Regions from separate parts of the Ensifer sp. 22521 genome, predicted to be linked through region 3. Evidence: predicted binding sites of a transcription regulator. Region 3 holds the regulator's gene; each other region holds the start of a gene.

Region 1 (7,182 bases), on a different contig from region 3:
CGGTTGCGCCCACGAGAAGCACAGCGGCGCTCACCGCAAGCTGTTTCCAAACCCGCATTCAAGTCTCCAGATTAAGCATAAAACACGCCCCAGCGCGGCGCGGCCGGCGGTTCGTTCCGATTGGGCGGAGTATCCCCGTTCGCGCGCGTCGGGGCAATGACGGAATGCCATCATTACGCAATTGTAATAAAAGCGAATTTGGTGGCGGCATGATGACGTGCAGAGCAATTCCAGCGCAGCTTTCAGCGTGAACCGCACTTTGCTGCATAGGCCGGCATTTACAGCGGCGTCGGTCGCGCTATCCTGCAACCGCCGGCCGCTTTTTCGAGCGGTTTCGCCGTCTGGTTTTCAAGTTTCTTGAAGGAGAGCAAGAACGATGTGCGATGCCTGTGTGATGGAAACGGTGAAGGCGCGCATGCTGTCGCGCCGCAGCTTCTTCAAAGCCGCTGCAGTTGGAACCGCCAGCCTCGCCGCCGCGAGCGTCGGTGCAGCACCCCCGGCATTGGCTCAGGGACATAGTAGCGTCACGGACTTGACCCACGAACTGCACGAGGATTTCCCGACCTTCTTCGGCCAGCAGCAGTTCTTCCGCGAGCAAAAGTTCAGCTACGCCAAAGAAAAGTTCAATCTGTTCGAACTGCGCATAAACGAACACACCGGCACCCATGTCGATGCGCCCCTGCACTTCTCCGCCGATGGCCTGTCGGTCGCCGAGCTGCCGGTGGAAAAGCTCGTCGTGCCGCTCTGCATCGTCGATATCCGCGAGAAGGCAACGGCCGACGCCGATGCGCAGGTGACGCCCGACGACCTCAAGGCCTGGGTCGCCGCCAATGGCGAGATCCCGGAAAACGCCTGCGTCGCCATGCTTTCGGGCTGGGGCGCGCATATGGGCACGGAGAAATTCCGCAATGCCGATGGCGGCGGCAAGTTGCACTTCCCCGGCTTTCACGCCGAGGCGGCGAAGTATCTCATCGAGGAGAGCAAGGCCGCCGGCATTGCCGTCGACACACTTTCGCTCGACCATGGCCCCTCACCGGATTTCGCCACGCATTATGCCTGGCTGCCCGCGGGCCGCTGGGGGCTGGAGGCCGCCGCCAATCTCGACAAGCTGCCGGCCAAAGGCGCGACGCTCATTCTCGGCGCGCCGAAGCATCGCGGCGGCACCGGCGGCCCGGCGCGCGTCTTCGCCCTTGCTTGATCCATACTCTTCAATCCGGCGGCGCAGGGCCGCCGGCAACACCATGCAGGAGAGCCCATGAGCACCGTTACGCCGCCGAAGAACCCGGAAGCCGACCCGCGCGTCAAAGCCGTGTTCGACGATATCCGCGCCACGCGCAAATCCGATTTCATCAACAATATGTGGCTGTGGCTCGCCTTCGACCCGGGCCTGCTGGAGCAGACCTGGGGCGACGTCAAGGCGGTGATGGCAACGCCTTCTGCGCTCGATCCGCTGGTGAAAGAGATGCTCTATATCGCCGTGTCCGTCACCAATGGCTGCGGCTACTGCGCCCATTCCCATACGGCCGCGGCAAGGGCGAAGGGCCTGAGCGATGCCGAGCATGCGGACCTCTTGCGGGTGATCTCGCTCGCCGCCCGCACCAACCAGCTTGCCACAGCGCTGCAGGTCCCGGTCGATACCGTCTTTGATAAGACGGCGGGATAAAGCATACCGCGCAAAAGTGCGCAGCGGTTTTGCGATACGACATGCGACAAATCAAAACGTGCGACCAAGAATAAGCGGTCTCGAAATCGCCTGTCTTTCCACAGGCTTGGTGCGGCTGGCGCAGAAAACGGAATAAAAGAAGAACATCCTTTCTGGCCTTTCCCCACCGAATCACTACATTGAGCCGCATGATGAGTGGTTTCGACGACATTCCTTTCTTCGACGAGGAGCCGGCGCCGCGCAAGCAGCCGCCAGCCCCCGGAGGTATCCCCGCCGCCGGCGGTATTGCCGCGCGCGCCATGGCTGCGCGCGATCGCGCCCAGCCGCGCCCGGATTATCTCTCCGGCCTCAACCCGGAACAGGCCGAGGCGGTCGAAACGCTTGACGGTCCCGTGCTTGTGCTTGCCGGCGCCGGCACCGGCAAGACCCGCGTGCTGACGACCCGCATCGCCCACATCCTTTCGACCAACCGCGCCTTCCCTTCGCAAATCCTTGCGGTGACCTTCACCAACAAGGCGGCGCGCGAGATGAAGGAGCGCATCGGCGTGCTCGTCGGCCATGCGGTCGAAGGCATGCCCTGGCTCGGCACCTTCCACTCGATCGGCGTCAAGCTGCTCCGTCGCCATGCCGAGCTCGTCGGCCTGCGCTCCGATTTCACCATTCTCGACACCGATGACGTGGTGCGGCTGATCAAGCAGCTCATCCAGGCCGAAGGCATCGACGACAAGCGCTGGCCGGCCAAGCAGTTCGCCGGCATGATCGACGGCTGGAAGAACAAGGGCCTCGATCCCGCGCAGATCCCTGAGGGTGACGCCCGCGCCTTTGCCAACGGCAAGGGCCGCGAACTCTACGCCGCCTACCAGAACCGGCTGCTGACACTGAACGCCTGCGACTTCGGCGATCTGCTCCTGCACCCGATCCGCATTTTCCGTAACCATGCGGACGTGCTGAAGGATTATCACGACAAGTTCCGCTACATCCTCGTCGACGAGTACCAGGATACCAACACGGCGCAGTACATGTGGCTGCGGCTCTTGGCCCAGCGGCCGAAGGGCGTTCCGCAGAATGTCTGCTGCGTCGGCGACGACGACCAGTCGATCTATGGTTGGCGCGGCGCGGAAGTGGACAACATCCTGCGCTTCGAGAAGGATTTCCCGGGCGCCAAGGTCATCAAGCTCGAGCGCAACTATCGCTCGACCGAGCACATCCTCGGTGCCGCCGGCCACCTGATCGCCCACAATGAGGGCCGTCTCGGCAAGACGCTCTTTACCGACCGCACCGATCCGGATGATGAGAAGGTGCAGGTGCACGCCGCCTGGGATTCCGAAGAGGAGGCCCGCGCCGTCGGCGAGGAAATCGAACAGCTGCAGCGCAAGAGCCACAAGCTCAACGACATGGCGATCCTGGTGCGCGCATCGTTCCAGATGCGCGAGTTCGAAGACCGCTTCGTCACGCTTGGCCTCAACTACCGCGTCATCGGCGGCCCGCGCTTCTACGAGCGCCTCGAAATCCGCGATGCGATGGCCTATTTCCGCCTCGTCTGCCAGCCGGCCGACGACCTCGCCTTCGAGCGCATCGTCAACACGCCGAAGCGTGGCCTCGGTGACACCACCGTGCGCACCCTGCACGACTATGCCCGCGCTCGCGATATCCCGATGCTGGCTGCCGCCAGTGACATCATCGAGACCGACGAGTTGAAGCCGAGGGCGCGGAAAGCCCTCTTCGACGTCGTCACCGATTTCCGCCGCTGGCAGAGCCTGCTGGAAACCACCGTGCACACCGAGCTTGCCGAGCAGATCCTCGACGAGAGCGGCTATACCGCCATGTGGCAGAACGACAAGTCGGCCGAGGCCCCCGGACGGCTGGAAAACCTCAAGGAACTCATCCGCTCGATGGAAGCCTTCGAGAGCCTGCGCGGCTTCCTCGAACACGTCGCCCTCGTCATGGATGCCGAGCAGAACGAAAACCTCGACGCCGTGTCGATCATGACGCTGCACTCGGCCAAGGGGCTGGAGTTCGACACCGTTTTCCTGCCCGGCTGGGAGGAAGGTCTCTTCCCGCACCAGCGCGCGCTCGACGAAGGCGGCCGCTCCGGCCTGGAAGAAGAACGGCGCCTTGCCTATGTCGGCATCACCCGCGCCAAGCACCGCTGCCACATCTGGTTCGTCTCCAACCGTCGCATCCACGGCCTTTGGCAATCGACGCTGCCCTCGCGCTTCCTCGAAGAGCTGCCGCTCGCCCATGTCGACGTGGCCGAGAGCGAGCAATCCTATGGCGGCTATGGCCGCGGCGGTTACGGCCAGTCACGCTTCGACAAGGCCGATCCCTTCCAGAACACCTATTCGACACCGGGCTGGAAGCGCGCCCAGCAGCACCGTTCCGACGCCACCCGCGACAACTGGGGCACCCGCTCCGGCCACGCGGTCGAACGCATCGGCTACGGCGAAAGCGGCCCGCGCGGCCGCACGATCGACGGCGAGCTGGTGGCAAAATCGACAGCCACGGAACCCTCGCGCTTCTCGGTCGGCGACCGCGTCTTCCACATCAAGTTCGGCAACGGCAACATCGCCGCGATCGAAGGCAACAAGCTCACCATCGACTTCGACCGCGCCGGCCAGAAGCGCGTGCTGGATGGGTTTGTCGAGAAGGTGTGAGGAGGTCAGAGCCCTCCTCACGTGCATTCCCAAGTAACCGCGCAACCGGCGATCTCATGGCGTCGACCGGCGAAGTGCACTAATAATTGCAAGCACAATTCTCGCGTTTGAACGAAACCTTGTACCGATCTCCCTCGACGCGAAGTGGATGGAGACATGTCCTGGACGAGCGCTGTTCGCGGCCTGCTGGAGGTAGGCGCTTCAAATGCTGCCGAGGATGACCGCGAAGGCATTCTCGTTGCGAATGTCGCGGCGTGCGTGATCGTCGTCACCACCACGGGCTTTGCTCTCATCTACGCACTCCACGGCGAACCAAGTCTGGTCCCGCTCGTCTATGCCAATCTCGCTCTGGCGGCGGCCGCCGCGCTGACGCCCCTCTTTCATCGGTTCGGGCGCGTGGCGTCAGGACTTTGGGAGTTCGGGATCTGCGTCGTGATCCTCGTGTGGATCGCCTCCTATGTCGGCAGAGACTCCGGCGTGCTTTTGACGCTGCTCGGCGCAACGCCGGTCGCCTTCGCGATCCTTGGGTTCCAGAACGTCGCCCTGGTGGCGGTCTTGAGCGCCACAGCCACAATCACGGTCATCGCGGCATCCATCGCGTTCCCGGAGGCGCGATCAGGCGTCTATGACGCCAGCGGCTTCCTGCAGCTCATCTATTCCTCATCGATCGTCACCCTCACCCTCATGTGCTTCGCCACGATCTACTATGCCTTCCACTTGGCGAGAGAAGCACAAGGGCGGCTGGCCCGCCTCATGGCGTCGATCATGCCGGACGAGATCGTGGCGCGCCTGCTGAGGAATGAGCGGGAAACGATCATCAACGAATTCGAACACGCGACCGTAGTCCTGACCGACATCGTCCAGTTCGTGAGCCTGTCAAACAGCCTGGGACCGGAAAGGACCGTGAGCCTGCTCAACGAACTCTTCAGCGAATTCGATCGGCTGGCGGCGGCGGTCGGTGTTGAGAAGATCAAGACCATTGGCGATGCCTATCTTGCGGTGGCCGGCGTGCCCGCCCGACACCCCGCCCCCGAGAAGGCGGCCGCCGCGTTCGGCTTCGGCGCCATCGCCGCTGCCCGCGAGATCGGCGAACGCTACGATGTCGTGCTGAGGCTTCGCACCGGCATGGCGTCGGGATCGGTGACGGCCGGCGTGCTTGGGCGAACGAAATACGCCTACGACGTCTGGGGGGCGCCGGTGAACCTCGCCGCGCGCCTGGAAGCGATCGGCAAGCCCGGCTGCATCACGACGACCGCGGAGATCAGGCGGCGCCTGAACGAGCACTTCCAATTCGAATGCTCGGGCCATGAAGACATCAAGGGCTTCGGCTTGACCGAAATCTGGACCATGCAGTTGCCGAGCGCCGGTACAAACGAAGTCGGCAACCTCGCAAAGGCGGATATGTGAGGTGCCGCACACCGCTTTGCCGCGCCGTGCGCAGCAGTTTTGCGATAACGTCGTGCGAAAAGATCGCGACGCGCCGTAAGCGCCTCAAACCATCTTGCGATAGACGATAAATCCCGACTTCTCCGCCACCTTGTCGTAGAGCGCCATCGCCGTCTCGTTGGTCTCGTGCGTCTGCCAGTAGACCCGTGGCGAGCCGGCCGCCCGCGCCGCCTCGTAGACGCCCTCGATCAGTGCCCGCCCGACGCCCTTTCCGCGTGCCTGCGTGTTGGTGAAGAGGTCCTGCAGATAACAATTCGGCTGGATCGCCGTCGTGCTGCGGTGAAAGAGGTAATGGGTGAGCCCAATCAGCCGCCCCTCGCTCTCGGCCACCAGCGCATGAACAGGCTCATAGGCATCGAAGAAGCGCGACCAGGTCATGGCAGTGATCGCGGGGTCGAGCGCGGTTTCGCCGGATCGGCCGTAAAAGGCGTTGTAGCCATCCCAGAGCGGCAGCCATTGCTCATAGTCAGCTCTGGTTATCGGGCGGATGCGGAGGTTTTCGGTCATTGCAGGTTCCGTAGTGGGTTGAATAGAACAGGCGGCGGCAGCGGCACTGCCGCCCTACCCTCTGGTCATCGCCCCTTGGTCATCGCCGCCGTGATCGCCTGAACGTCGGTCATGATCGCATCGCCCATGAAGACGATGTTTTCCATCGAGCGTTCGCCGGCCTCATGATGCCCTGCACCGCAAGCGTCGCGCACCACCACCGGCACGAGACCAAGGTCGGTGGCGTGGCGCACGGTCGGGTCGATGCCGATTTCGGTGGCGATGCCGCAAATCGCAAAGGAGGTGAGCCCGAGATCACGCAGGATCATGGCAAGCGGCGTGCCCTCGAAGGCGGAGAACGTGATCTTGTCGAGGATCGCCTCGTCCTCGCGGGGCTGAAGCTCCGGCACGAGCTCGAAGCCCGGCGTGCCGCGCAGGAACCAGGGATGCACCGCATCCGGATCGTCCGTCCGCTGCCACGCCATCGCCTGGCGCGTCTGGAAGGCGCCCATCAGCGGCTTCGGCATTGAGAGGTGCCGAAGGAAGATCACCGGAAAGCCGCCTGCCCGCGCTGCATCCAGCACCTTCAGCACCTGGCCGGTAATCTCGGCGCCATTCTTCATCTGCCTGGTGATACCCACCTGCATGTCGTAGACGACCAGCGCCATGCGCTCCGGACGACAGAAATCCTCGAGCGTCTTTCCAATTTCCAGCTTCGCGGCCATAATCTCTCCTCGGGGTCGCCTCCTCCGGCGCCCACTCCGCCAACATCACGCGCCGGGAATGTGGCGCGTGAGGCCTTCCGTTGCAATACGGCTGAGCGCGCTTCATGCAACTATTCGGACGGGTTTCGGCGTTCACGGCAACCGAGGCGCCAGCGTCGACGCATTCAACTCTCGTCTTCCCGCCGTGCCTTCTTCATCAACGCGATCA
Region 2 (7,182 bases), on a different contig from region 3:
GCAGCCTCTCGCCGGCAATGCGGTAGGAAATCGCTTCGGCCAGATGGATGCGGCCGACGGTCTGCGCGCCATCGAGATCGGCGAGCGTGCGTGCGACCTTCAGCACGCGGTGGTAACCGCGGGCGGAGAATTTCATTTTCTCGGCAGCGTCCCGGAGGAGTTGCAGGCCCGCTGCGTCGGGCTCGGCGATCTTCTCGATCATCGATGTCGAACACCGGGCGTTGCTCGTCAACTCCGGATGACCGAGGGCGGCGAAGCGGTCGGTCTGCAGGGCACGGGCGCGGGCAACACGACGGGCGACGACTTCGCTGCTTTCGGCTGCGGCCGGCTTCAACAGATCGGCGGCGCTGACGGCCGGAACGTCGATGCGGATATCGATACGGTCCATCAGCGGGCCGGAGATGCGCGCCTGGTAATCGGTCATGCAGCGCGGGCCGCGGGCGCAGCTGCGCCCGGGTTCACCGGCCATGCCGCAGCGGCAGGGGTTCATGGCGGCGACGAGCTGGATGGCGGCGGGATAGCTCACCCGGTGATTGGCGCGGGCGATAATGCATTCCGCCGTTTCGAGCGGCTGGCGCAGTGCGTCGAGCACCTGCGGCGTGAACTCCGGAAACTCGTCCAGGAACAAGACGCCATGATGGGCGAGCGAGGCCTCGCCGGGCTTGGCGCGTAAGCCGCCACCGACCATGGCGGCCATGGTTGCGGAATGGTGCGGCGTGCGGAACGGCCGCCGATCCGAGAGTTTGCCGCCCGGCAACTGCCCGGCGATCGAGTGGATCATCGACACTTCGAGCAGCTCGGCCGGATTGAGCGGCGGCAGGATCGACGGCAGCCGCGCGGCGAGCATCGATTTCCCCGACCCCGGCGGTCCCACCATCAGCAGATTGTGGTTGCCAGCAGCAGCCACCTCCAGCGCCCGCTTGGCGCTTTCCTGTCCCTTGATGTCGGCGAGATCGGGCAGGTTGGCAGCGCCCGAGCGGATCGCGGCTTGAGGCCGCGAAAGCACCTGCGTGCCGCGGAAATGGTTGGCGATCGCGATCAGGCTGCGCGGTGCGAGAATGTCGATCTCCGCACCTGCCCAGGCAGCCTCCGCCCCGCTTTCGGCCGGGCAGATCAGCCCCTTGCCGAGCGCATTGGCGCCGATCGCGGCGGGAAGGGCGCCGGCAACGGCGGCAATGGTGCCGTCGAGATTGAGCTCGCCGATCACGACATAGGGTGAGAGCGCATCGCCGGGAATGGCGCCGAGCGCCGCCATCAGGCCCAGCGCGATCGCAAGATCGAAGTGGCTGCCTTCCTTCGGCAGATCGGCGGGGGCGAGATTGACGGTGACGCGCTTGGCCGGCAGCGCCAGACCCGAAGCATGAAGCGCTGCCTGCACCCGCTCGCGGCTTTCGGCCACTGCCTTGTCCGGCAGGCCGACGATCTGCATGCCGACTTTGCCCGGCGCGACCATCACCTGAACGTCGACCGGCAGACCCTCGATACCCTGAAATGCGACCGTGCTGACGCGCGCGACCATGGTTGCTCCCTCGCCCGGGCGGCCCGTCATTACGGGCGCCGCAACCGCCTTGGGTTGCAAGACGGAGCCTTGCACGGTTCACGCACAAAAACAAGAACAATTACGGAACATCTGAGGCAAGACCTACGCGCTGTCGTTGGCAAGGGCACAACCCCGCAGCCGCGGGCGGAAGCCCGCGGCAATCTCCGTCATCTGGAGACAGGTTCTACCGGAAGCGCCGGATCAGGCGCGTTTGCGCTCGATCGCGTCCCAGAGCAGGCTCGCAACATCGGCGCCGCCAAACTTCTTGACTTCGCGAATGCCGGTCGGCGACGTGACGTTGATCTCGGTCATGTAGTCGCCGATGACGTCGATGCCGACGAAGAGGAAGCCGCGGGCTTTCAGCGCCGGAGCGATGCGGGCGCAGATTTCCTTTTCGCGCGCCGTAAGCTCGGTCGCCTCCGGCCGACCGCCGGCATGCATGTTGGAGCGCGCATCATGTTCGGCCGGAACGCGGTTGATGGCGCCGACCGGCTCACCATCGACGAGCAGGATGCGCTTGTCGCCCTTGCGCACCGCCGGCAGGTATTCCTGGGCGATGAAGGGCTCACGGAACATCTGGCCGAACATTTCCAGAAGGGAAGACAGGTTGCGGTCGTCACGGGTCGAATGGAAGACACCGGCGCCGCCATTGCCGTAGAGCGGCTTCAGGATGATGTCGCCCATCTCCTGGCGGAAGCTGGCGATCTCCTGGGGGTCGCGGGTGATCAGCGTCTTCGGCATCAGGTCGGCGAATTCGGTGACGAAGATCTTCTCCGGCGAATTGCGCACCCAGGCCGGATCGTTGACGACCAGCGTCTTCGGATGCAGGCGTTCCAGAAGATGCGTCGAGGTGATGTAGCCCATGTCGAAGGGCGGATCCTGGCGGAGCAGGATGACGTCCATGGTCGACAGATCGACGCGTTCGGCTTCGCCAAGCGTGAAGTGATCGCCCTTGACGTCGCGCAGCGTCATCTGCTGCACGCTCGCATAGACCTTGCCGTCGCGCAGCGACAGTTTTTCGGGCGTGTAGTGGAAAAGGCGGTAGCCGCGCGACTGTGCCTCGAGGCTCATGGCGAAGGTAGAATCACCCGCAATATTGATGCCCGACACATGGTCCATCTGGACCCCGACATTGACGATTTTCGCCATCTTCCCGTCCCCTGTGGATCACGCCAAGCGTGATCGATTTCAAATCGTCAGAACGGAAGAGGACGAGAAAACCGCTGCCCTCTCCCGCACTGGAAAAGCCCTCGACATGTAGAATGCGGGCGTGCCTTAGGCAAGGAGAGCTGAGCCTATTCGAAGCCTTCGACCACGCAGGTGATGAGATCGTGATCCGAAAGCGGCCGGCCGGTTTCATCGAGCGAGGGAATGATCCTGGTTTCGCCGATCTTCAGGCCGCGCGCGAGGAACCAGTCGAGCTTCATCGCGCGCTCCGGCCAACGGGTGATCAGGCTCGGCCGGGTGGTCATCACCTCAAGTGGTCCACCGTGACGGGTGAAGCCGCGGGCAGCGCTCATCGCAAAGAGCCCTTCGGCTTCGAAGTCGCCGCCAGCATGGTTGCCGGTGTTGAGATCGCCGCCGATCAGCACCGGCAGACCGGGAAAGGCTTCGTCGAGCGCATCGATCAATTCCCTGACCTGGCGTTCGCGGTAGGCCGCGGTCGTCGCGCTTTCAAGATGGGTGGAGACGGCGACGAAGGGGCCTGACTCGGTCTCGATAACGGCACCGATCGCGAAACGCTCGCCGAGACGCGGCTGTTCGCCATCGGTGAACCAGAGACGCTCGCCCCAGAGGCGCAGCATGAAGGGCCGGCCGAGCGGCACCGAAGCCATCAGCGCATTGCCGTGAAAGCCCCTGGCGTTGAAATCATCCTCGCAGAACGCGCGCTCGGTATCGGAGCCGAGGCCCATCTCAATGAATTCGATGCCATAGGCATATTGCATGCCGAGTATAGCAGCGACTTCGGCGGTCGGATGGCGCTGGCCGGTGCGGGCCATGCCGTTGTCCATTTCCGATAGCAGCACGACTGGGGCCCTGGTTGCTGCGAGATGTCCAGCACTTTCCGGTGCGAACAGGCAGCGCTCCAGGTTCCAGGCAGCGACGGTGAAGGGAAAGGCGAGCGGCGCGGTCGAGGACGGCGCGGCGCCGACCTCGATGCTGTTCATTTCCGGTCGCGCGGCCATGGCGGCGTCATGGGCCGCAATGGTGCGCAGCATCGAAGCAAATCCTGCACGCAGTTCGAGCGATGGAACGGCAAGCTGCTCAACGGCTTCATGGATCACGATGCCGTCTCCAGCCGAAGGTTCTGCGCCGGTGCATCACCGGCAAAAGACGTGCCCCGTTCCAGCCGCTTGCCGGTTTCGGGCGAGAAGAAGTGCAGGCGGTCGACGGCAATCGTCACGGCGAGATCACCGGAAAGCGGCATTTCCGGAGAGAGCGCTATCGTCAGAGGTTGGCCCTCGATGGTGCCGTGCACGAGCCGCTGAGCACCGAGCTCCTCGACATAGTCGACCTGGAACAGCATCGCATCCTCGCCGACACCGGCAAGCCGGAGGTCCTCGGCGCGCAGGCCGACGGTCACAGCGCCTTCGACCGGGGCGCGGCTGCCAAGCTCAATCCTGTAGAGGCCGATCTGCAGGCTGCCGCCCTCGATCTGGCCCTTGATCAGGTTCATCGCCGGCGAGCCGATGAAGCTCGCGACGAAGGTCGAGGCCGGACGGTGGTAGACGTCGAGCGGACGGCCGATCTGCTCGATCCGGCCGCCGTTCAGCACCACCAGCCGGTCGGCGAGCGTCATCGCTTCGAGCTGGTCGTGGGTGACGTAGAGCGAGGTCGTGCCGAGGCGCTTCTGCAGGCGCTTGATCTCGCCGCGCATCGAGACGCGCAGCTTGGCGTCGAGGTTGGAGAGCGGCTCGTCGAACAGGAAGGCCGCCGGCTTGCGCACGATCGCGCGGCCCATGGCGACGCGCTGACGCTGGCCACCGGAAAGGGCGCGCGGCTTGCGCGCGAGATAGGGCTCGATTTCCAGCATCCGCGCGGCTTCGGCGACGCGGGCATCGATCTCGGCCTTGGGCGTCTTGCGGTTCTTCAGGCCATAGGCGAGGTTGTCGTAGACGGTCATGTGCGGATAGAGCGCATAGTTCTGGAAGACCATGGCGATGTCGCGCTCGGCCGGATCGACGTCGTTGATGACGCGCGAACCGATGGTCACCGTGCCCTTCGAAATCGTCTCGAGCCCGGCGACCATGCGCAAAAGCGTGGACTTGCCGCAGCCGGACGGGCCGACCAGCACGATGAACTCGCCGTCCTCGATATCGATCGAGACGGATTTCACCGCCTCGACATTGCCGTGATAGATCTTCGAGACCTCGGCGATGGTAATGGCCGCCATGGCTGCCTCCGTTAAAATGGTACCGTTTCAGAAGCGGGCGGGACAGTTGTCCCGCCTCCACTCCGCTTACTTGTCGCTTTCGGTCAGGCCCTTGATGAACCAGCGCTGGAAGATCACGACGATCATCACAGGCGGCAGCATGGCGAGGATCGCCAGTGCAAAGGCCTCGTTGTAGTCGGGGATGTTCGAGCCGACCCAGACAAGCAGGATCTGCTTGATGCCGCGAACCAGGGTGAAGAAGCCTTCGTCGGTGGTCATCAATGTGGGCCAGAGGTACTGGTTCCAGCCGTAGACGAACATGATGATGAAGATCGCCGCCATCATGGTGCGCGACAGTGGCACGAGCACGTCGATGAAGAACTTGAACGGCCCGGCGCCATCGATGCGCGCCGCCTCAAGCAGCTCGTCCGGCACCGACTTGAAGAACTGCCGGAAGTAGAACGTACCCGTCGCCGAGGCGAGCAGCGGCACGATCAGGCCGGTGTAGGTGTTGGTCAGCTTCAGCGTGTTCATCACTTCGTAGGACGGAAGGATGCGCACTTCGAGCGGAAGCAACAGCGTGGTGAAGATTACCCAGAAGAAGAAGGTCGCCAGCGGAAAGCGGAAATAGACCAGCGCATAGGCCGCGAGCATCGAGAGCACGATCTTGCCGACGGCGAAACCTAAGCCGAGGATCATCGAGTTCAGCATCATGTTGAAGCCGGTGATCTTGCCGGTGAAGCCGCCTTGACGGGTCAAGACCGTCTGGTAGGTCTCGACGAAATGGCCGCCCCAGGTGAGGCTGAGGCCATTGCGGTGGATATCGGCTGCCTCGTGCGTCGAGGTCATGAAGGCGACGACGACCGGCGCCACCATGATGAAGACGCCGAAGAGCAGGATGACGTGGTCGAAAATCTTGGTGCGATACATCGGCGCCGCCTCAGTTGTAGTGCACGCGCCGCTCGATGAAGCGGAACTGGAAGATGGTGAGAACGAAGACGATCAGCATCAGGATCACCGACTGGGCCGAAGAGCCGCCGAGATCGTTGCCGCGGAAACCGTCCATGTAGACCTTGTAGACAAGGGTGATCGGGTTGTTGGCGGCCTTGTCCTTCACCATCACGTCGATGACGCCGAAGGTATCGAACAGCGCATAGGTGACATTGATGATCAACAGGAAGAAGGCGGTCGGCGCCAAGAGCGGCAGGATCACCGTCCAGAAGCGGCGGAAGCCGGAGCGGCAATCGATCGCCGCCGCCTCGCGCACCGAGACCGGGATGCCCTGCAGGCCCGAGAGGAAGAAGATGAAGTTATACGGGATCTGCTTCCAGACGGAGACGACCACCATGGAAAAGGCGGTGTCGAAGTAATTCAGACCGACCTTGATGTCCCAGCCGAACCAGCGGGCGAGTTCGACGATCGGGCCGATATGCTGGTCGAAGAACATCATGCCGATGAGGCCGGCGACCGGCGGCGCGATGGCATAGACCCATATGAGCAGCGTCTTGTAGGCGGCGTTGCCGCGGATGACGCCATCGGCCTTGACGGCGAGCAGCAAGCCGATCGACAGCGCGAAGAAGGTGACGAGCGCCGTGAAGACGGCAGTGAAGCGGGCGATTCCGAGATACTCGCCCGATTTCAGCACGTCGGTATAGTTCGTCATGCCGACGAAGGTCGAGCCGAAGCCGAAGGGGTCTTCCAGATAGAAGGACGACTGGATCGCCTGAACCGACGGCCAGTAGAAGAAGATGAAGATGATCGCGAGCTGTGGCGCGAGGAAGAGGTAGGGCAGGAACGGCGAGGAGAACTGAACGCGCTTGGCAACGCCTTCTCCTCCGCTCTTCGACTGGCCACCGAAAAACCGGAAGGCGCCGAAGCGACGCCCGCCGGTTTGGGTTCCGGTTCCTCCCCGCGAGGCGGGGAGGAGATCTGTCGCGGTCGACATGGAGATCAGCCGGCCGTCTTGGCGAAGCGAGCGAGCAGCTCGTTGCCTTCCTTTTCGATCGTGTCGAAAGCGTCCTTGACGGTCGTTTCGCCCGAGAAGATGCGGCCGTATTCGCGTTCCATGATTTCGCGGATCTGCGGGTAGAAGCCGAGGCGGTAGCCCTTCGACCAGTCACCGGCCGGCAGCAGCAGCTGCTTGATGCCGACTTCAGCAACCGGCTTTTCCTTGTAGTAGCCGTCCTTCTGGGCGAGCTCGTAGGCTGCCTTGGTGATGGCAACGTAACCGGTGGCCTTGTGGTAGAAGTACTGGATTTCCGGCGAGGTC
Region 3 (7,182 bases):
CCGCCGCACTCACTGTCGGCGGCGTGGTCGCTTACGATCATCGCGCCGAACTGAAACATTGGCCGGTGGTATCGGACGTGGTCGCGTCCACGTCCCGACACGAGTCGAGGCCGAAGCCCGTTCGTGTCGCGCAGAAAGCGGACGAGCGTCCCGCGCAACAGGCGGAGAAGCGGAAGCCGAATCCGGTGACAAGAGTTGCCCTTGCCGCTCCGGTGCCGTCCGTTGACGTCGGCGCCAAGGCGCCGACACCCGTGGTGCGGCCCAGTGAGGAAGTGAAGACGGCATCCGTTCGCACGGATCAGTTTTATTTCTGCGGGATTCGCAACGACAACTGCGTGATCGACGGCGCCACCTTCCTGTACCACGGCGAAACGATCCGCGTCGCAGACGTCGATGCGCCGCGTATTCGCCAGGCAAGCTGCGACAAGGAACGTTCGCGCGGCTTCTATGCCAAGCAGCGCCTGCGCGAATTGTTGAATGCGGGTGACTTCAGGCTGGAAACGGCGAGCGGCCGTCAGGATGCCAAGGCCGGTGAAAAGCTGCGGCTGGTCACCCGCGGCGACCAGTCTATCGGGCGTGTGCTCGTATCCGAGGGGCTGGTGCGGCCGTGGACAGGACACGCGACGCCCTGGTGTTGAGGCCACCCCAGATGCGATCGGCGGAGGTTCGCGATCGCTCTGTGGAAAGTATCCGTCTTACAAATCGACGGCGCGTTTTTCGGAAAATGCCTCTTGCGGTTTTTCTGCAATCATTCTAAATCCGCGCCAACGCTCGGTTATCCGAGCTGTGAGGCCTCGTGGCGGAGTGGTGACGCAGAGGACTGCAAATCCTTGTACCCCGGTTCAATTCCGGGCGAGGCCTCCAATAACTCTCACCTCATTTTAGTGCGGATAGACGTTCTGCCTCAGGGCAGAGCGATTGTGTGTGTTTGCCTCCACACGCCCGCACAAGCCACGTCTTCTAAGCCACTATCGGATCTTATCGCTTCGGTGAAATCGGTAGAGGGGGAACGATGACTCCGCTGACATCAGCCGCATCGGTAGCGTCCGTCATCATCAAAACGGAGGCAATCGCATATATGAAGACGAAACTTGTCCTGACGGCCTTGGCCCTCTTCGCTGCGACCACATTTGAGGCGCAGGCAGAGGATCTGGTTTTCAAGCTGAAGAACAACACCAACGCAGTGCTGACGAACTTCTATACGTCGCCTGTGGGCGTCAATGAGTGGGAAGACGATGTTTTCGGCCGGCAGGTGCTGAACCCAGGGGAAGACATGGAGATCACCATCGCCGACGGCCGGGAGGTCTGCAAGTACGACATGCGCTTCGAGTTCGAAGAAGGCTCCGGCCTCGATACGACCGAAGACATGCAGGACCTCTGCGAGCTCGGCGAGTACACCATCCACGAGTAAGAGGCGTGCCTTCAGGTCGCCTTCAATAAACAGAGCCTCGCAGCCGCAAGCGGTGGCGAGGCTCGGTCGGATGCCAGGTTTCCCTCGGAATCAGTGGTAGCGGCGGATCAGCCCGACGAGCTTGCCCTGGATCTTCACCCGATCGGGCCCAAAAATCCTTGTTTCGTAGGCAGGGTTCGCGGCTTCGAGCGCGATCGATGCGCCCTTGCGCCGGAAGCGCTTCAGCGTCGCTTCCTCATCATCCACGAGCGCCACGATGATATCGCCGGGATTGGCCGTATTGCCATTGCGGATGATCACCGTGTCGCCGTCAAAGATGCCGGCTTCGATCATCGAGTCGCCCTTGACTTCGAGAGCGTAGTGTTCGCCGTTGCCGATCATGTCGAGCGGTATGGTAATGTCGTGCGTGTTGTTCTGGATCGCCGAGATCGGCACACCGGCAGCGATGCGGCCCATGACCGGGACGGAAACCGATGTGTTGTCGGCCACGGGCGTGGGCTTTGGCGGTGCGGCAGGAGCGGCCGCTGGCGCCTTGCCGAGGCTGCCCTCGATCACGCTGGGCGAGAAGCCGCGGCGGGGCTGCTGCTGGCTTGACGCGTAGGCTTCCGGAAGCTTGATGACCTCGAGCGCGCGGGCTCGGTTCGGCAGACGGCGAATGAACCCGCGTTCTTCGAGTGCCGTGATCAGACGGTGAATGCCGGACTTCGACGCCAGGTCGAGCGCATCCTTCATTTCATCGAATGATGGTGGGACGCCTGACTCCTTCATGCGTTCGTGAATGAAGAGAAGCAATTCCTGTTGCTTGCGGGTCAGCATGGCACGTCGCTCCCAGAGGCGTGAAACAAATCAAGAACAGACACTATCTGTTCCATATGTGTTCCGCAAGTGCCTAAAATTCCGTGAATTCAGACAATTGGCGCGTCTGTGCGTGTCGATTGGTCACTTTTACGGGAGCAGAGCGGGTTTGGGCGATGATCGTGCCCAAACGGAGGGCCGTGGGGCAGCGCGTTGCGCGACGGCACGGCGATTCGAACGAATCGCGAGCGTTTTTGTGCAAAGAGGCTAGGCCGGCTGCGTGGCGGCGCAGGCGTCTTCGAATTCCTTCACCGTCTCGGCGCTGTTGTCTTCTGGAAGTACGGCATCCGCCGCATCGGTCGCGACCGGCCTGTCGCCATCATAGACGAACGACTGGATGTAGAACGCGATCGCACCCTTCCACACCTTGCGTCCATCGATCTGATGGCACGGCACGGCGCTCTCGAAATCGGTCTGAAGTTCGTCCACCGTGGCGGCGCTGAGCTTGACGTCAGGCATATTAGGCGACGCGACTATCGAAGCGAGAAGCAGGGCGGCAAGCACGGTGATCGTCCACTTTGATGCAAGGGTGGGACTACGGGGCGGTTAACGATGTGAACCGCGCTTTCGTTCCGAAGTCCAGCAAGCTTGGCGATCACTGTCATGTGTTCAACAGCTCTTTGAGTGCAGGCTGTGGCCGTTTTGCGCCAGGGGCACGCAGCGGCGAAGCCGCCTCAGCCTGGCGCGCCGTCCGCGCTGCAATCGCTTGGGTTGCGCCAAGTCGCGGCCTCGCTGCCGGCGTGCACAAATCCGTGTTGTGAAGATGCCGCACGTCTCGACAGGTTGCGGGAAAAATGGGGTGGTTGCATGCGTAGATTGTCGTTGGCGGTTCTCTGTCTGTTGGTGGCGGCGGGAGCGGCCGCTGCTGAAGAAGGGCGTTCGAATATCTGGAAGGAGATCAATGCCTGGACGGTGGGCTCCGATCCGTCCTTGGGCGGCTCGTGCTATGCGGCGACGAGCTACGACGGCGGAATGATCCTTCGAATCGGCTTTTATCCGAGAGGATCGGCGAACCTGGCGTTTCTTTCGATCGGCAATGCCAACTGGAAATCGATCGAGCCGCAGAGGGAGTATGACGTCGCCTTGCAGCTCGACCGTGGCCGCCAGTGGCCGGCTGTCGCGTTCGGCGTGGACCTCACAGGCTCGAAGGCTCTGGTCGTCAACTTCTCCAACACCGACTTCTTCACCGAATTCGTGCGCAAGAACACGCTGGCGCTGGCGTTCGAAGGGCGCGTGGTGGCGAGCCTCAGCCTGCGCGATTCGATGAAGGCCGTCAGCGAGATGTTCAAATGCCAGGAGGCGGTGATTGCGTTGATGCCAAACGGCGGGCAGGGGGCGGCCGCCGATCCGTTTGCGGGCGCTGGCGGGAATGCGCCAAACAATGACCCCTTTGCTGGCGGCGGCCAGACCAAGTCGTCGAAAGATCCCTTTGCCATGTGATCTTGGCGTGAGCGTCGTTCCGCTGGGAGGTGAATATTCCTAAGATTTTGCATGGGTGCGGGTTACCCACCCTCGACAGTCACGCGGCGACCTATCAAAATGCGGGCAAACGGGGGATTTGCATGCGTAGATTGCTGTTCGGATTGGTGAGCTGTCTGATGGCCACGGGACCGGCCGTGGCTGAGGACTCCGAGATCATCAAATGGAAGGAAGTCGGCGCTGGACCGTTGCTTCCGACACGTCGATGGAAGGCTCGTGTTTCATCACGTCGATGTTCGAAGGCGGAATCAGGCTGCGCCTGGGGTTCTATCCCAAGGGCTCCGAATCGCCGCTCTACATGAGTTTCGCCAGCGACGACTGGAAGTCGCTCGAGGTCGGCAAGGACTATGACCTGACGTTCCGCTTCGACAAGAGCGATCCCTGGAGTGCGGCGGCGACCGCCGCCGGCGACGAGAGCGGCAAGTTCCTCTTCGTGAACGTCACCGATGCGGAATTCCTGACGGGGTTCGTGCGCAAAAGGACGTTGGCGATCGCCTTTGACGATCGCGTTGTCGCAAACCTCAGTTTGCGCGGCACCGGCCCGGCGGCGGAAGAACTCCTGAAATGCCAGCGGGCCGTGGATGAGATCATCGCCGACGAGGGCCGCAAATCCAAGGAGAAGAAGTCCGATCCGTTCAACGCGCCGAGCGAGAAACGCTCAGCGCGTGATCCGTTCAGCCTCTAACCCGCGGCTTGCGTGAAGGGCGGAGGGCCCAGTCGTCGTCTGCCCGAGGCGAACCAGACGGCGCTGACGCCTGCCGACGTACGCTCATTAAAGTGAAGCACCGCCAGGGATGGCGGTCCATCGTCGGACTATATTCCTTGGGAAAATGGCGGACAGGGTGGGATTCGAACCCACGGTACGGTTTCCCGTACGCTGGTTTTCAAGACCAGAGCCTTAAACCACTCGGCCACCTGTCCTTGCCTGAAGTCGCAGTCAACTGCTTACCGGGCACGGCGTTATTGCGCGAAGCCCTGTCGCTTTGCAAGATTTAACATGCGTCGCTGAAAGATTTTCTCGATGGCCGGACTGGAGTGCGCGGGCACGCTCCGCCGGTAACCATCTGTAAACCATAACGCATGAAATCCGGCGCTGATCTGTGGATGAGTTCGCATTTTCGCCTTGTTGCTGTCATGTTTAATCGACTGTTCCGTTTCGGGACGCCGAGATTTCCGCTGGGGGCACGAGCGGAAGGTTTCGAGTACGGCTTATTCGATCGATGTTGTGGGACAGATGACATCCAGTAAAAATGCGGCATATCTGGTCAAGGGACTGCGCCTTGCGGCAATTCCTGCGCTGTGCGTAACGCTCGCGGCCTGCGGATCCACGTCGAGCATCAAAAAGAAGCCGCGGAGCAAGGAATACTTCGCCGAATCCGTTTACGGCGTGAAGGCGAGCCCGCGCGTTGCCACCGGTAACAACATCCCCAAGGGCGGCGGACGCTATCAGGTCGGCAAGGCCTATCAGGTCAAGGGCAAGTGGTATCAGCCGAGGGAAGACTTCGGCTACAACAAGACCGGTACGGCTTCCTGGTACGGCTCGGCCTTTCATGGTCGCCTGACCGCCAACGGCGAGGTCTATGACAAGGCCCATCTGTCGGCCGCCCATCCGACGTTCCCGCTGCCGAGCTACGCGCGCGTCACCAACATGGAAAACGGTACGTCCGTCATTGTGCGCGTCAACGATCGCGGCCCCTATGAATTCGGCCGGATCATCGACGTTTCCTCGAAGACGGCCGACATGCTCGATATCAAGCGCAAGGGCAGCGCGCAGGTGCGCGTGCAATATGTCGGCCGCGCGCCGCTTGAAGGCAACGACATGCCCTATCTGATGGCGTCCTACGTTCAGAAGGGCGAACGTGGCCCGAGCGTGATGCCGGAAGGCCAGATCGCGACCGGCGTAATGGTCGCCTCCAACGAGCCGTTCCGCAAACAGAGCCTTGGCACGATCACCGTCCCCGCACAGGCCTCGCTCGATGTTGGCGAACCGATGACGGCGCTCGCAGCTCCCGTGCCGCAGTTCGCCCAGCCGCAATCGCTGAACGAGTTCGTGATGCTGCCGGAAATCGGCCCGATCCCGCGTGAGCGGCCCGAGTTCATCCCGATGCCCGATGGCAACATGGCCTATGCTGCAGCTTACGTCGAAGTCCGCGTCAGCGACGCCGAATCGCCGTTTGAAGCGATTATGGTCGACCGGAAGCAGCTTACCCCCCAAGTGATTGTCGATTACGCCAAGCGCCAGAAAGCAAGCGGTTCTGTCCGTTAACCGCAGGCGGCGTTGTGCCAAAATGACCACGCTGCTATGCCCAAGGGGAAACCGGAGTTTCCCATGCGCATGAAGATGTTTTCGGCGGTGTTTTTCGGCGTTGCGCTGTTTACAGGCGCCGTATTCGCGCAGACACCGGCGCCCGCTTTCGATACCAAGGCAAAGCAGATCCTGCTTGTCGATGCCGAAACCGGCACCGTGCTTTTCTCACGCGCCGAAAATCAACCGATACCGCCTGCATCGCTCGCCAAATTGATGACGATGGAGGTCGTGGCCGAGGCTCTCGGCAAGGGCGAGCTTTCCGCCGAAACCACCTTCGAGGTGTCCGAGCACGCCTGGCGCACCGGCGGTGCGCCCGCCGGCACCTCGACGATGTTTGCCGCATTGAAATCCCGCATCCGCGTCGCCGACCTCCTGCAGGGTGTGGCGGTCCAGCTTGCCAACGATGCCTGCATTATCCTTGCTGAAGGCATGACCGGGAATGAGGGCGCTTTTGCCGAGCGGATGACGGCGCGCGCGCGCGAGCTTGGCATGCCGGTTGCGACGTTCCGCAATGCCACTGGGCTCCCGGATCCCGGCAACCAGATCACGATGAGCGAACTGGTAACGCTCATTCGGCACCTCCACGAGGCACATCCCGATCTCTACAGGCTCTATTCGCAGCCGGAGTTCGAATGGAACAAGATCCTGCAACGCAATAAGAACCCGCTGATCGCGGCCAATATCGGTGTGGACGGCCTGGCGACCGGCTTTGCCGAAGGCTTCGGTTTCTCCCTGGCCGCTTCGCTGCAGCGCGGCGACCGCCGGGTCTATCTCGCCATGGGCGGTCTCGAAACCGACAAGGAGCGCATCGAGGAGAGCCGCAAGGTGCTCGATTGGGCAATGACCGCCTTCGAGAAGAAGCGGATTTTTGCCGACGGGGAGGCGATTGGCGAAGCGGCCGTCTATGGCGGCGATGCCGCCCACGTCGCCTTGGTTGCCGGCGGTCCGGTCGACGTGCTTTTGCCGGTCGACAATCCGGAACGGCTGACGGCGCGGATCGTCTATAAGTGGCCCTTGCGGGCGCCGGTGACTGCGGGGACGGAAGTCGGCGTCGTCAAATTGTGGAACGGCGAGAAGCTGCTGCGCGAAGTGCCGGTCAAGACCGCCAACGCCGTCGGGCAGGGCACGC

Evidence for each region. Region 3 encodes LexA, which represses DNA repair genes until DNA is damaged. Its sites were predicted from a motif close to TGTTCNNNNTGTGTTCNG; they were not measured.
Region 1: a site for LexA is predicted at 1,792-1,809, ahead of ACTJKE_RS11805 (UvrD-helicase domain-containing protein). Genes of this name have one in related genera too.
Region 2: a site for LexA is predicted at 1,612-1,629, ahead of ACTJKE_RS21570 (YifB family Mg chelatase-like AAA ATPase). Genes of this name have one in related genera too.

Annotation. Positions count from the first base shown of each region.
Region 1 covers NZ_JBQENM010000007.1:67,486-74,667, reverse strand. The annotation lists gene ACTJKE_RS11820 (efflux RND transporter periplasmic adaptor subunit) at 1-58, opposite strand, end outside; gene ACTJKE_RS11815 (cyclase family protein) at 377-1,198, shown strand; gene ACTJKE_RS11810 (carboxymuconolactone decarboxylase family protein) at 1,256-1,663, shown strand; gene ACTJKE_RS11805 (UvrD-helicase domain-containing protein) at 1,852-4,317, shown strand; gene ACTJKE_RS11800 (adenylate/guanylate cyclase domain-containing protein) at 4,474-5,724, shown strand; gene ACTJKE_RS11795 (GNAT family N-acetyltransferase) at 5,809-6,270, opposite strand; gene ACTJKE_RS11790 (cysteine hydrolase) at 6,336-6,974, opposite strand; gene ACTJKE_RS11785 (phosphoribosyltransferase) at 7,139-7,182, opposite strand, start outside.
Region 2 covers NZ_JBQENM010000013.1:183,930-191,111, reverse strand. The annotation lists gene ACTJKE_RS21570 (YifB family Mg chelatase-like AAA ATPase) at 1-1,519, opposite strand, end outside; gene gshB (glutathione synthase) at 1,742-2,689, opposite strand; gene ACTJKE_RS21560 (endonuclease) at 2,836-3,825, opposite strand; gene ACTJKE_RS21555 (sn-glycerol-3-phosphate import ATP-binding protein UgpC) at 3,822-4,934, opposite strand; gene ugpE (sn-glycerol-3-phosphate ABC transporter permease UgpE) at 5,001-5,843, opposite strand; gene ACTJKE_RS21545 (ABC transporter permease subunit) at 5,854-6,858, opposite strand; gene ACTJKE_RS21540 (extracellular solute-binding protein) at 6,864-7,182, opposite strand, start outside.
Region 3 covers NZ_JBQENM010000009.1:40,528-47,709, forward strand. The annotation lists gene ACTJKE_RS15275 (thermonuclease family protein) at 1-638, shown strand, start outside; tRNA gene ACTJKE_RS15280 (tRNA-Cys) at 791-864, shown strand; gene ACTJKE_RS15285 (hypothetical protein) at 1,079-1,411, shown strand; gene lexA (transcriptional repressor LexA) at 1,502-2,227, opposite strand; gene ACTJKE_RS15295 (hypothetical protein) at 2,474-2,770, opposite strand; gene ACTJKE_RS15300 (hypothetical protein) at 2,891-3,706, shown strand; gene ACTJKE_RS15305 (hypothetical protein) at 3,909-4,430, shown strand; tRNA gene ACTJKE_RS15310 (tRNA-Ser) at 4,577-4,666, opposite strand; gene ACTJKE_RS15315 (septal ring lytic transglycosylase RlpA family protein) at 4,980-6,011, shown strand; gene ACTJKE_RS15320 (D-alanyl-D-alanine carboxypeptidase family protein) at 6,075-7,182, shown strand, end outside.